One region of the Micromonospora sp. I033 genome, then DNA from elsewhere that is predicted to be linked to it. Evidence: riboswitches for the same ligand, from Rfam matches in the RefSeq annotation. Region 1 holds a riboswitch; each other region holds the start of a gene.
The links. Region 1 has a riboswitch for cyclic di-AMP ahead of ACW0Q9_RS11270 (transglycosylase family protein). Riboswitches for the same ligand answer to the same signal wherever they lie in the genome.

Region 1 (3,918 bases):
CCAGGGCCACCACCTGCTCGAACCGGCCGGCGGTGGGCGTGACGAAGCCGCCGAAGGCCAGCTCGTGTCCGTAGTCGGTCATGCCGTCCCGCCGCCTCCTGCCGATCTTGCGCGAACCCTGCCCACGGTAGTCCGGCCCGGCGCCGGCCCGCCGGGCGGTTCCGGAACCGGAGAGGATTGTTCACAGTCGATGCCCGCGCGCATAGGCTGCCGGTGAACGGCCTCCGCGTTCCTCCCGGAAGGAGCGACCCGTGAACCGTCACCACCACCCCCGTCCCCTCGGTCTGGCTCTCCTGCTCGTCGCGGTCACCGCCCTGGCCGTGCCCGCCCCGGCCACGGCGGCCGGCCTGCCGTACCAGGACCCGACGCTGCCCGTCGCCACCCGCGTCGCCGACCTGCTCGCCCGGATGACCCTGGACGAGAAGCTCGGCCAGATGACCCAGGCCGAGCGCGGCTCGGTCACCGCGAGCGACCTCACCACGTACCGGCTCGGGTCGGTCCTCTCCGGCGGCGGCTCCGCGCCCACGCCGAACACCGCCGCGTCCTGGGCCGACATGTACGACGGCTTCCAGCGCGCCGCCCTCGCCACCCCGCTCGGCATCCCGATGATCTACGGCGTCGACGCCGTCCACGGGCACAACAACGTGTACGGGGCGACCATCTTCCCGCACAACATCGGCCTCGGCGCGACCCGCGACCCGGCCCTGGTGCAGCAGATCGGCCAGGCCGTCGCCGAGGAGATCACCGGCACCGGCGTGGACTGGAACTTCGCCCCCTGCCTCTGCGTGGCCCGCAACGACCGGTGGGGCCGCACCTACGAGTCATTCGGCGAAACCCCGGACCTGCCGTCGAACCTGTCCACGCTGATCACCGGCCTGCAGGGCGGCACCCTCGGCGGACCCACCTCGGTGCTCGCCACCGCCAAGCACTACGTCGGCGACGGCGGCACCACCGGCGGCGACGACCAGGGAAACACGCAGCTCAGCGAGGCCGAGCTGCGGGCCGTCCACCTGCCGCCGTTCCAGGCGGCCGTGCAGCGCGGGGTCGGCTCGGTGATGATCTCCTACAGCAGCTGGAACGGCGTGAAGCTGCACGGCCACCAGTACCTGATCACCAACGTCCTCAAGGGAGAGCTGGGCTTCTCCGGGTTCGTCGTCTCCGACTGGAACGGCATCGACCAGATCGACGGCGCCGCCGGCTTCACGGCGGCCGAGGTCAGCACGGCCATCAACGCCGGCATCGACATGGTGATGGTGCCCACGGCCTGGAAGACCTTCCTCAGCACCCTGCGGGCCGAGGTGCAGAACGGGCACGTGCCGATGAGCCGGATCGACGACGCCAACCGGCGCATCCTCACCAAGAAGTTCGAGCTGGGCCTCTTCGAGCGGCCGTACACCGACCGGAGCTGGACCCCGACGGTCGGCGGCGCCGCGCACCGGGCCCTGGCCCGGCAGGCCGTCCGCCAGTCGCAGGTGCTGCTGAAGAACACCGGCGGCGTCCTGCCGTTGGCCCGGGACAACAACAAGATCTTCGTGGCCGGCAAGAGCGCCGACAACATCGGCAACGCCAGCGGCGGCTGGACGATCTCCTGGCAGGGCTCGTCGGGGGCGGTCACCCCCGGCACCACCATCCTGCAGGGCATCCGTGCCGCGGTGGGTCCGACCACGACGGTCACCTACAACCAGCGCGGCACCGGCGTCGACGGCACCTACCGGGCCGCGATCGCCGTGGTCGGCGAGACACCGTACGCCGAGGGCCAGGGCGACCGGACCGGCAGCATGAGCCTGGACCGGGACGACCTGCGGACCATCGCGACGCTGCGGAACGCGGGCGTGCCGGTGATCGTGGTGCTGGTCTCCGGCCGGCCCATGGACGTCTCGGCCGAACTGCCGAGGTGGGACGCGCTGCTGGCCGCCTGGCTTCCCGGCACCGAGGGCGGCGGCGTGGCCGATGTCCTCTTCGGCGGGTACGCGCCGACCGGCAAACTGCCGATGACCTGGATGAACTCGGCCAGCCAGCAGCCGATCAACGCCGGCGACGGGCAGGTCCCGCTCTTCCCGCAGGGTTACGGCCTCACGTACTGAGCCGCCACTCATAAGGCACTTTCGGACGGTGCGCAACTCGGACGGCGTCCCCTTCGCCCGGCCGGGTGAAGAACTTCACAAGAGGTGGGCGACCGGTCGAAACCGTTCCTAACGTCGTATCCGTTCGCGATCGCGGACACCACGGGCCGGCAACGCCTAATCCCGCCGCCGGCCTGGTGGTACCTGGACCTCGGGCGGGAGCGGGGGACCCACACGTTCCTCGGTGCACGACACCTCGGGGTGAAGCCGCCTCCGGCGGCCGGGCTCCTCGGCCCGAACCCGACAGCTCACCTCGTCGGCGTGGAGGAAATCCACATGGCAAGTGAACACGTCGCCCGTCACCGACGGGCCGCGCGGCGGCGCACCGCCGTCGGGGCGCTCGTCGTCGGCGCCGCCACCGGCGCCGCCGCCCTCCTCGGCCCCGCCGCCCCGGCCAGCGCCGCCGGCGTGAACTGGGACGCCATCGCGCAGTGCGAGTCCGGCGGCAACTGGCACATCAACACCGGCAACGGCTACTACGGCGGGCTGCAGTTCTCCCGGAGCACCTGGAACGGCTACGGCGGCCAGAAGTACGCCAGCCGGGCCGACCTGGCCAGCCGCGGCGAGCAGATCGCCATCGCCGAGAAGGTCCTCGACGGGCAGGGCATCGGTGCCTGGCCGGTCTGCGGCAAGAAGGGCGGCTCCACCAAGAAGTACGCCAGCAGGGACTCGGGCTCGACGAAGTCCAAGAAGAAGGCCACCTCGAAGCGGTCGTCGCACGGCGACCGGCCGTCCGCCACCCGCAGCGAGCGGCGCACCGCGCCGAGCACCGGCGGTGCCGGCAGCTACCTGGTCCGGCCCGGGGACACCCTCTCCGGGATCGCCGACGCGAAGAACGTCGCCGGCGGTTGGCACGCCCTCTACGAGCGCAACAAGGGCGTGGTCGGCGACGACCCGGGACTGATCTTCCCGGGCCAGCGGCTGCGCCTGCGCTGAGCCCCCGGATCCGGTCCTGTGCGGGCCGGATCCACCGCACCCGAACGCCCGGCCGGGTCCCCGGCCGGGCGTTCGGTTCCGTCGGGGCCGGTTGCTATCGTCACGGTGCTCGGAAAGACGTGAAGAAAGCGCGGATATGACCAACGACCCGTTCTCCGCGGCCGCGAGCCTCGACGAGCTGCTGACCAGGACCCAACAGGCGCTGTCCGCGATGCGGTCCCGGGCCGCCGAGCACGCCGACGGCGCGCCGGCCGAGTTGCTCCGGGCCGAGGGCGCCGCGGCCGGCGGCCGGATCCGTGCCGTCGCCGTCCAGGGTGGCCGGCTGGAGTCCGTCACCGTCGACCCCGAGCTGGCCCAGGAGTCCATGGAGGCCGTCTGCGGGCACCTGGTGGCGGCCGTGAACGCCGCCCTCACCGAGCTGGACGCCCGGGTCAGCGCCTCGGCCCAGGCCGACGTGGACGCGCTCGCCGCGCGGCTCGGCGGCCTGCCCGAGCAGTCCGCGCGGGACATGGAGCGGTTCGGCCGGGCCATGGAGGGCGTCGCGGCCCGGATCCGCCGCGACGGCGCCGGCTCCGGCGCGGCCCGCCCGGCCTGACCGCCGCCCCGGACCGCGCTCCCGGACCCGCTCCGAGCCCCGGCGGAGACGACGGAGCGGCCGGCCGTCGGGAGGACGACGACCGGCCGCTCCGGTGTGGTCAGCTCAGGGTGACCGCGGTGTCGTCGACGACGAAGGAGGTCTGCAGGGAGCTGTCCTCCACGCCGCTGAACGAGATGGTGGCGGTGGTGCCGGCCAGCGACGAGATGTCGAAGGACCGCTGCACGTAGCCGGTGGCCTTGTTGAGGTTGGAGTAGGTGGCCA
Region 2 (3,918 bases), on a different contig from region 1:
CGACGCCCGACCGGGCGACCTGGTCTTCTTCTACAGCGACCTGCACCATGTCGGGCTCTACCTGGGCAACGGGTTGATGGTGCACGCACCCCGCACCGGTAAACCGGTCCAGGTCAGCAAGGTCTCCTACATGCCGGTCGCCGGCTACCGCAGGCCCTACTGACCCTCCCTGAGCAGCACGAAGGCCCCCGGTCCACGCGGACCGGGGGCCTTCGTCGTCGGGACCGTCAGCTCGGCGAGCCGATCGCCGACGGCAGGATCAGCACGTCGTCGAGGTTCGCGTACATGATCCGGTGGCCGAACTGGATCTGCACGTACCGGGTCTCGCCGCGGACCACGGTCCGGTCGTCCGGGGCGGAGCCGTCGAAGGAGACCGCCCGGTAGTACTCGCTCGGCAGCACGCCGCCGAGCGCGTACCGCTGGCCGGCCGGGAAGGTGTACTGGAGCGGGGAGACGCCCTGGAAGGGGATGGTGGCCGGGTAGGCCTCCTTCTCCGGGTAGGCGCGGCCGTACACCGGGATGGTGGTCTTCCCGGGCTTGGGCGTCACCACGAAGCCCGCCGACCACTTGGCGGTGGGCGCCGAGGCCGGGTTGAGGAACCAGGCCTTCTGCCCGAGGTACCAGATCGCCGTCCAGTCACCCTGCACGTCGGCCAGGGCGTACGTCTGACCGGCCGAGGCGCGGGCGCCGTGGTCGGAGATGTACATGGTGTCCGGCGTGCCGTCCGGCCGCAGACCGCGGTCGTTGACCAGCGGGGCGGTCGTGCTCGGCGCGGTGTGCAGGACCACCGCGGACGAGCCGCGCAGCGGACAAGGGGCGGCCGGCGGCGGCGGAGTGGGGACGCCCGGCGGCTGCCGGTTGCAGCCGATGAAGGCCGGCTGGTTGGTGGCGAAGTCGGGGTCGATGGTGACCAGCCCGGTGTGCGCGGTCCCGGTGGACCGGAACGGCGCCTTCATCAGGTCGAAGTAGTGCGACCAGTCCCAGTACGGGCCCGGGTCCCAGTGCATCCCCGCCACGTTGCCGGCGACCGTGCCGGGGACGTTGTCGTGGCCGATGATGTGCTGCCGGTCCAGCGGGATCTGGAACTTCAGCGCCAGGTGCCGGACCAGCTTGGCGGAGGCCCGGTACATCGCCTCGGTGTACCAGGTGCCGTGCCCGGCGAAGCCCTCGTGCTCCAGGCCGATGGACTTGGCGTTGACGTACCAGTTGCCGGCGTGCCACCCGACGTCCTTGGCCTTGATGTGCTGGGCCACGTACCCGTCCACCGACCGCAGCGTGTAGTGCCAGCCCAGGTAGTCGGCCCGCTGCACCAGGTCGACGCTCGGGCGGAAGTAGCCCTCGGTGTCGTGGATGACGATGTACTCGATCTTCTGCTGGGCCGGCCGGTTGCCGATGTCGTGGTTGCCGTAGTCCCAGGTGCCCGTCTTGGGGATGTAGTACTCCGCGTACGGCGCGGGGATCCACTCGCAGGCGAGCCGCACCGGGCACTCCAGGCCGTCCGGCCGCTCGGCGCGGCGCAGCCCCAGCCTGTGCAGCCCGGACTGGTCCGGCGTCACCGCCGTGGCGGCGAGCGTCACCCGCTGGCCGTCGTCCGTGGTCCGGGCCGCGCCGAGGCCGAGCTGGTCGTAGACCTCGTCGGCGAACGCCGCCGCCGCGTCCTCGGTGTCCGCGCCGGAGTAGCGGGCCACCGCGCCGTACCAGGCCGCCGGGTCGGTGCCGGCGCCGACCGGCGCACCCAGCTCCTTCTGGTACGAGGCGAGCAGCGCCGCCCCGCCCCGGATGTTGGCGGCCGGGTCGGTCCGCAGCGTCTCCTCGCCGAGACCGGTGAGCGCCGCGGCGGCGTCGAGCGTCTGCAGGGACGCCTGCGGCAGCACGTCCTCGGCCGGTGCGGCCGCGATGGCCGGGTCGAGGGTGAGCGGGCGCGAGTCGTCGCCCCGCGGGTCCTCGTCCTCGTCGACGTGGCCGCTGGCCGGGGCCGAGAGGACGTGCTGGGCGTCGGTGAGGTGCATCGGGCCGTAGCCGCCGCTGGTGCTCGGCTGGCCCGGGTGGGTGTCCCAGCGCGACTCCAGGTACGAGACGCCGAGCAGGACGCTCTGCGGCACGCCGTACTCCGCCGCGGCGGCGGCGTACTGCTCCTGGCGGTCGGTGGCGGGTTGGGCGGTGAGCGGTTCGGCGGCCACCGGTCCGGTCGTCACCAGCGCGGTGGCGGCCGCGACGGCGGCTGCCAGCAGCATCCGTCTGCCCGACGGTGGGGGTGAGAGGTGCATCGAACCTCCAGACAGGGATGGGGGTCACTGCGTCCTCACCCTCACCCCACGCACCCCCCGGGTCAATACCTTTCCGATAGGTAATCTCACGTGAAAAAATCCTTCGGGTACGGAGTGTCACGGCGGCTCGGGTTGCGGATCGATAACGGGCGTCTCTACTCTGGTCAATCGTCGGCCGCCAGTTTCACCGTCCAACCCGGGTGGTGACGGTCCGACACCGCCGAGTCGCCTCCGGGCGAGCCGGGGACCCAGGTAACTGGGGTGAATCCGCAGCCACTGCGGTAGGGCGGCTCCCTTCCCGCCCGAACCCGTCAGCTAACCCGGTAGGCGGGCAGGAAGAAGGAGTACGGAAGCCCGGTGGCACACCATGCCCCGCGGCCACCGTCCGGCCGGTCGGTCGACCGGTCCACGGCTGCGCCGCGTTCCCGCTGGTCCCGCTGCACCACCGCCCTCGCCGCCCTGGTCGGCACCGCCGTCGTCCTGACCGGCGGCGCCACGGCGGCCCACGCCGAGCCGTCGGTCGCCGAGATCGAGCGCCAGATCGACCAGGACTGGAACAAGCTCGAACCGATCATCGAACAGGTCAACGCCACCCGCGAGCAGCTCGCCGCCAAGCGGAAGCAGGCCGCCGCGCTCGCCAAGCAGATCGCCCCGCTCGAGGCCCGGGTGGACGCCGCCCTCGGTCAGGTGGGTGGCCTCGCCGCCGACGCGTACAAGGGCGACAACAACCTCTCCACCGTCAACGCGCTGCTGGGCAGCCGGTCGCCGAGTGAACTGGTGGACGGCCTCGCTCTGCTCGACCGTTTCGCGAGCCGTCAGCAGAAGCAGGTGCAGGCGGTCGCCGAGCTGCGCGACGAACTGGCCGCCAAGAAGCAGCCACTCGACAAGATGATCACCGAGCTGGCCCGCACCGAGGCCCAGCTCGCGGCGAAGAAGAAGCAGATCGACGCCGAGATCGTCAAGCTCCAGAAGCTCCGGCTCAAGGTCTACGGCAACGGCGGCGGCGGTCCGCTGCGCCCCGCGCCCTGCCCCGCCGGCTACCCCGGTGGCCCGGCCGGCGTCGCGGTCAAGTTCGCCTGCGCCCAGATCGGCAAGATCTACGTCTGGGGCGCCGCCGGCCCGGACCACTACGACTGCTCGGGGCTCACCATGGCGGCCTGGGCCAAGGCCGGCGTCTCGCTGCCGCACAACGCCCGGCAGCAGCACGACGTGACCAGGCGGGTGAGCCGGAGCGAGCTGCGGGCCGGCGACCTCGTCTTCTACTACAGCGACCTGCACCACGTCGCCATGTACGTGGGCGACGGCTGGGTGGTGCACGCCTCCCAGTCCGGCAAGCCGATCACGATGAAACGCGTCGACGACGGCCAGATCAACAGCTACGGCCGCCCGGGCTGACCGGTCCGCAGGGGCTCCCGCGTCGCGGGGGCCCCTGCGCCGTTCGTGGCGTCCCTCAGCGGGTCGGCCAGGTGCGCCAGTTCTGCCACGACCGGCTCGGGGTCGGCCCCCGCTGCCCCTGGTAGCGCGACCCGTAGACCGCCGAGCCGTACGGATGCTCGGCCGGCGACGAGAGCCGGAAGATGCAGAGCTGGCCGATCTTCATGCCCGGCCAGAGCGTGATCGGCAGGTTCGCCACGTTGGACAGCTCCAGCGT
Region 3 (3,918 bases), on a different contig from region 1:
GTCGAGCGGACCGTGCCCGCCGCCGACCTGGCCGCCGCCACCGCGGCGGCGGCCCGCGCGCTGCTGGCCGAGGTCGAGGGCACGGTGGGGGTGATCACGCCGGTGCCGCGCCGGGACGAGGTGGCCGGCTGGCTGGGTGACCTCGGCGGCCGGCTCCAGGTGGTGACCAGCCTCCAGGCCAAGGGCATGGAGTACGACGGGGTCGTGCTGGTCGCCCCGAGCGAGATCCGGGCCGATCCGGGGTCGGGCGTCCGCACCCTCTACGTGGCGCTCTCCCGGGCCACCCAGCGCCTGACCACGCTCGACCCGGTCGGCTGACGACGGCTCCCCGCCCCCGGCCTTCACTTGCACATATAGCGATGTGAGCATAGATTGAGCCCGGCCGGGGCGACGGACGAGAGGGTGTGGGCGTGGGCGCAGGTCATGACCACAGCGGCGCGGTGGCCAACGCCGCGCACCGCCACCGGGGTCGACTCTGGGGTGCCTTCGCGCTGCTCACCGCCCTGATGGTGGTCGAGGCGGTGGCCGCGTTCGCCACCGGCTCGCTGGCCCTCCTCTCCGACGCCGGGCACATGTTCACCGACGTCCTCGGCATCGGCATGGCGCTCGCCGCGATCACCGCCACCCGGCACGCGGACACCGACCCGCAGCGCACCTTCGGGCTCTACCGGCTGGAGGTGCTGGCCGCGCTGGCCAACGCGGTGCTGCTCGGCGCCGTGGCCGTCTACGTCGTGATCGAGGCGGTACGCCGGTTCGGCGAGCCGCCGGAGGTGCTCGCCGGGCCGATGCTCGCCGTGGCGGTGCTCGGCCTGCTCGCCAACATCGCCGCGTTCGCGCTGCTGCGCGCCGGCGCGGAGGAGAGCATCAACCTGCGGGGGGCGTACCTGGAGGTGCTGGGCGACCTGCTCGGCTCGCTCGGGGTGATCGGCGCCGCCGTGGTCATCGCGGTCACCGACTGGTGGTGGGCCGACCCGCTGGTCGCCGTGGCGATCGGGCTGTTCATCCTGCCGCGTACGTGGCGGCTCGGCCGGGCCGCGGTGCGGATCCTGGTGCAGGCCGCCCCGGAGCACCTCCAGGTGACCGCGGTGCACGACCGGCTGGCCGCGGTGCCCGGCGTCGCCGAGGTGCACGACCTGCACGTCTGGACGCTCACGTCCGGCATGGAGGTGGCCTCGGCACACCTGACCATGGCCCCGGGGGCCGAGGTCGGCGAGGTGCTGGCCGCCGCCCGGGCCGCCCTGCACGAGGACTTCTCGATCGACCACGCGACGTTACAGATCGAACCCGGAGCGTCCCCCGGGGCCTGTGGTGCGGTCGAGTGGTAATTAGGGCAATCTTAAATCCAAGTGGCTATTGTGCACTTATGCCGGTTTTGACCGGGCCACCGGCTCCCACCAGCGGAGCCGGCCCCGGACAGCGCCGGTAGGCTCGGTCGCGGCCTCCGCCGGGCGGCGCCCACCGGCGCCTGCGGTGGCCGGCGCCTAATCGCCCGCAGGGGCGAGCCGGGGAACCACGTTCGTGGGGTGCATCCGCGTCAGCGGTAGGGATCTTCCGTCCCGAACCCGTCAGCTAACCCGGTCGGCGGTTGACGGAAGGACACGTGAATGCCCCCAGTGGCACCTGTACGACGGACGGTCGCCCGGTTGGCGGCCCTGCTCGTCGCGACGCTCGCCCTCGGCGTCGTGACCGCGCCGGTCTCCCCCGCTTCAGCGGGTGCGGTGGCTTCCCCGACCGGCCTGCTCGCCGCCGCACCCGCTTCGGCGGCTTCCCCGACCGGCCTGCTCGCCGCCGCACCCGCTTCGGCGGCTTCCCCGACCGGCCTGCTCGCCGCCGCACCCGGCGACGACGAGGGCGGCACGCCGGCGCTGCGCGCCCAGCTCGACGCGGCCAGCAAGGGCTGGCTGGAGGCGCGGGCCGCGCTCAACCGCTCGGTGACCCGGCAACAGCAGCTCACCGCCCAGCTCAAGACGGTCAACGCCGAGTTGACCGTCCGGGACGCCAAGGTCGGCGAGATCGCCGGGGTGGCGTACCGGGCCGGGCGGATGGGCACGGCCGCGGCCCTGCTCGACAGCAGCAGCCCGCAGGGCTTCATGGACCGCGCGGCGGCGCTGGAGCAGGTGGCCGCGCACGAGGACCGGGTGCTGCGCGACCTGATCGAGACCCGGGACGAGGCCAACCGCACCCAGGCCGCGCTCACCGGCGAGATCCGGGAGCAGCGCAAGCAGGTCGCCGTGATGGCCAAGCGCAAGCAGCAGGCCGAACGCGCCCTGGAGGTGGCGAACGACCGGGCATCGAGCAGCGGCGGCGGCAGCGTGCAGGGCACCTCCTCGGCGAACGCCAAGCCGGCCCCGCGCAACGCCGACGGCTCCTGGCCGCCGGAGTCGTGCAGCGTCAACGACCCGACGCCCGCCGACGGCTGCATCACCCCGCGTACGCTGCACGCGCTCCAGCAGGCCAAGGCGGCCGGCTTCACCCGGTACGTCTCCTGCTACCGGCCCAGCGGCTCGGGCGAGCACCCGAAGGGGCGGGCCTGCGACTTCGCCGCGCAGAAGGACGGCTTCGGCGGCGTGGCCACCGGCGGCGACCGGACCTACGGCAACAACCTCGCCGCCTACTTCGTCCGCAACGCCGACCCGCTCGCCGTCCTCTACGTGATCTGGTACAAGCAGATCTGGCTGCCCAGCAGCGGCTGGAAGGCGTACAGCGGCGGCAACGGCGACCCGTCCAGCGACCACACCAACCACGTGCACCTGTCGGTGTACTGACCGCCCCGGCGGCACCCGGCCTACGCCCCACGACGTACGCCGGGTGTCGCCGCGCGGCCCACGACGCGGCGCCGGCCAGGGCCGAGCATCGGGGGCATGACTGGTCGACTCTCCCCCGCCGGGCGCAAGGCCCTGCTCACCCTGCACCTGGTCACCTCGCTGGGCTGGCTCGGCGCCGACCTGGTGCTGCTCGCCCTCGGCGTGGCCGGGCTGCGCGGGGCCGACCCCGAGGTGGTCTATCCGGCGGCCGCGCTCCTGGTCACCTGGCTGTTCGCCCCGCTGAGCGTGGTGGTCTGGCTGGTCGGGCTGGCCAGTGCGCTGCTCACCCCGTGGGGGCTGCTGCGCTGGCGCTGGGTGCTGGTGAAGTTCGCCGTCACCACGGTGGTGCTCACGCTGGTGCTGCTACTGCTCACCCCGCGGATCCGCCATCTCGGCGAGCTGGCCGGGGCGGCCGACGCCCACCTGCGCGTCGACCTGGTGGTCGCACCGACCGCCTCCAGCACGCTGCTGCTCGTCGTCACCGTGCTGTCCACGTACAAGCCGTGGGGGCGGCTGCGGCCGGCCCGCCCGGCGGCCCGTCGACCGGTGGCCGCCGGACGACCCGGCTGAGTCAGGCCGCCTGCCCCTCCAGGGTGGCGCCGAGCCGGCTGGCCAGCCCGAGGTGCGCCGCCCGGGCCTGCCGGAAGGCGTACCCGAACAGGGGTGCCGGCGCGGAGAGGGTGATCTCCACGTCGATCCGCACCACCCCGTCGGGCTCGTCGCGGAGCCGGGTGTGGTTTCGCACCGTGGTGGCCGGCTGCTGCCGGGCCACGGTGACCACCTCGTCCTCGTTGGCGATCAGCACGTCGGCCTGGTAGGTGACCGGGAAGTGCAGCGGGCCGAGCGCCAGCCGGTCGGTGATGGCGTAGCTGGCGAGCGCGCCCGGGCGGGGCGGCAGTTGCCGGACCCGGACGATCAGCGGATGCAGCTCGCCCTGCCGGCTCAGGTCGCCGAGCAGGGCCACCGCGTGCGCCCGGGTGCACCGGGCCTGCACGGTGTAGCTGAAGCTGTCGCTGCTGAGCAAGCGGTACCCCCTCGCCGTCGTGAGTTCGCACGATCGTCCCGTACGGGAGCCGGGCTGGCAACGGGTCGGAAGTCCCTGGCGGCTACAACG

Region 2: linked by a shared signal. The riboswitch ahead of ACW0Q9_RS08380 (C40 family peptidase) and the one ahead of ACW0Q9_RS11270 (transglycosylase family protein) in region 1 are both predicted to bind cyclic di-AMP.
Region 3: linked by a shared signal. The riboswitch ahead of ACW0Q9_RS21615 (coiled-coil domain-containing protein) and the one ahead of ACW0Q9_RS11270 (transglycosylase family protein) in region 1 are both predicted to bind cyclic di-AMP.

What each region holds. Positions count from the first base shown of each region.
Region 1 is NZ_JBSSLX010000048.1:5,566-9,483, forward strand. Features, by position in the region: gene ACW0Q9_RS11260 (LLM class flavin-dependent oxidoreductase) at 1-82, opposite strand, end outside; gene ACW0Q9_RS11265 (glycoside hydrolase family 3 protein) at 252-2,084, shown strand; cyclic di-AMP (ydaO/yuaA leader) riboswitch at 2,238-2,394, shown strand; gene ACW0Q9_RS11270 (transglycosylase family protein) at 2,400-3,059, shown strand; gene ACW0Q9_RS11275 (YbaB/EbfC family nucleoid-associated protein) at 3,196-3,654, shown strand; gene ACW0Q9_RS11280 (M4 family metallopeptidase) at 3,755-3,918, opposite strand, start outside.
Region 2 is NZ_JBSSLX010000032.1:8,014-11,931, forward strand. Features, by position in the region: gene ACW0Q9_RS08370 (C40 family peptidase) at 1-163, shown strand, start outside; gene ACW0Q9_RS08375 (N-acetylmuramoyl-L-alanine amidase) at 228-2,234, opposite strand; cyclic di-AMP (ydaO/yuaA leader) riboswitch at 2,476-2,611, shown strand; gene ACW0Q9_RS08380 (C40 family peptidase) at 2,625-3,662, shown strand; gene dcd (dCTP deaminase) at 3,718-3,918, opposite strand, start outside.
Region 3 is NZ_JBSSLX010000147.1:6,116-10,033, reverse strand. Features, by position in the region: gene ACW0Q9_RS21625 (HelD family protein) at 1-318, shown strand, start outside; gene ACW0Q9_RS21620 (cation diffusion facilitator family transporter) at 411-1,325, shown strand; cyclic di-AMP (ydaO/yuaA leader) riboswitch at 1,469-1,599, shown strand; gene ACW0Q9_RS21615 (coiled-coil domain-containing protein) at 1,605-2,765, shown strand; gene ACW0Q9_RS21610 (hypothetical protein) at 2,862-3,374, shown strand; gene ACW0Q9_RS21605 (SRPBCC family protein) at 3,376-3,828, opposite strand.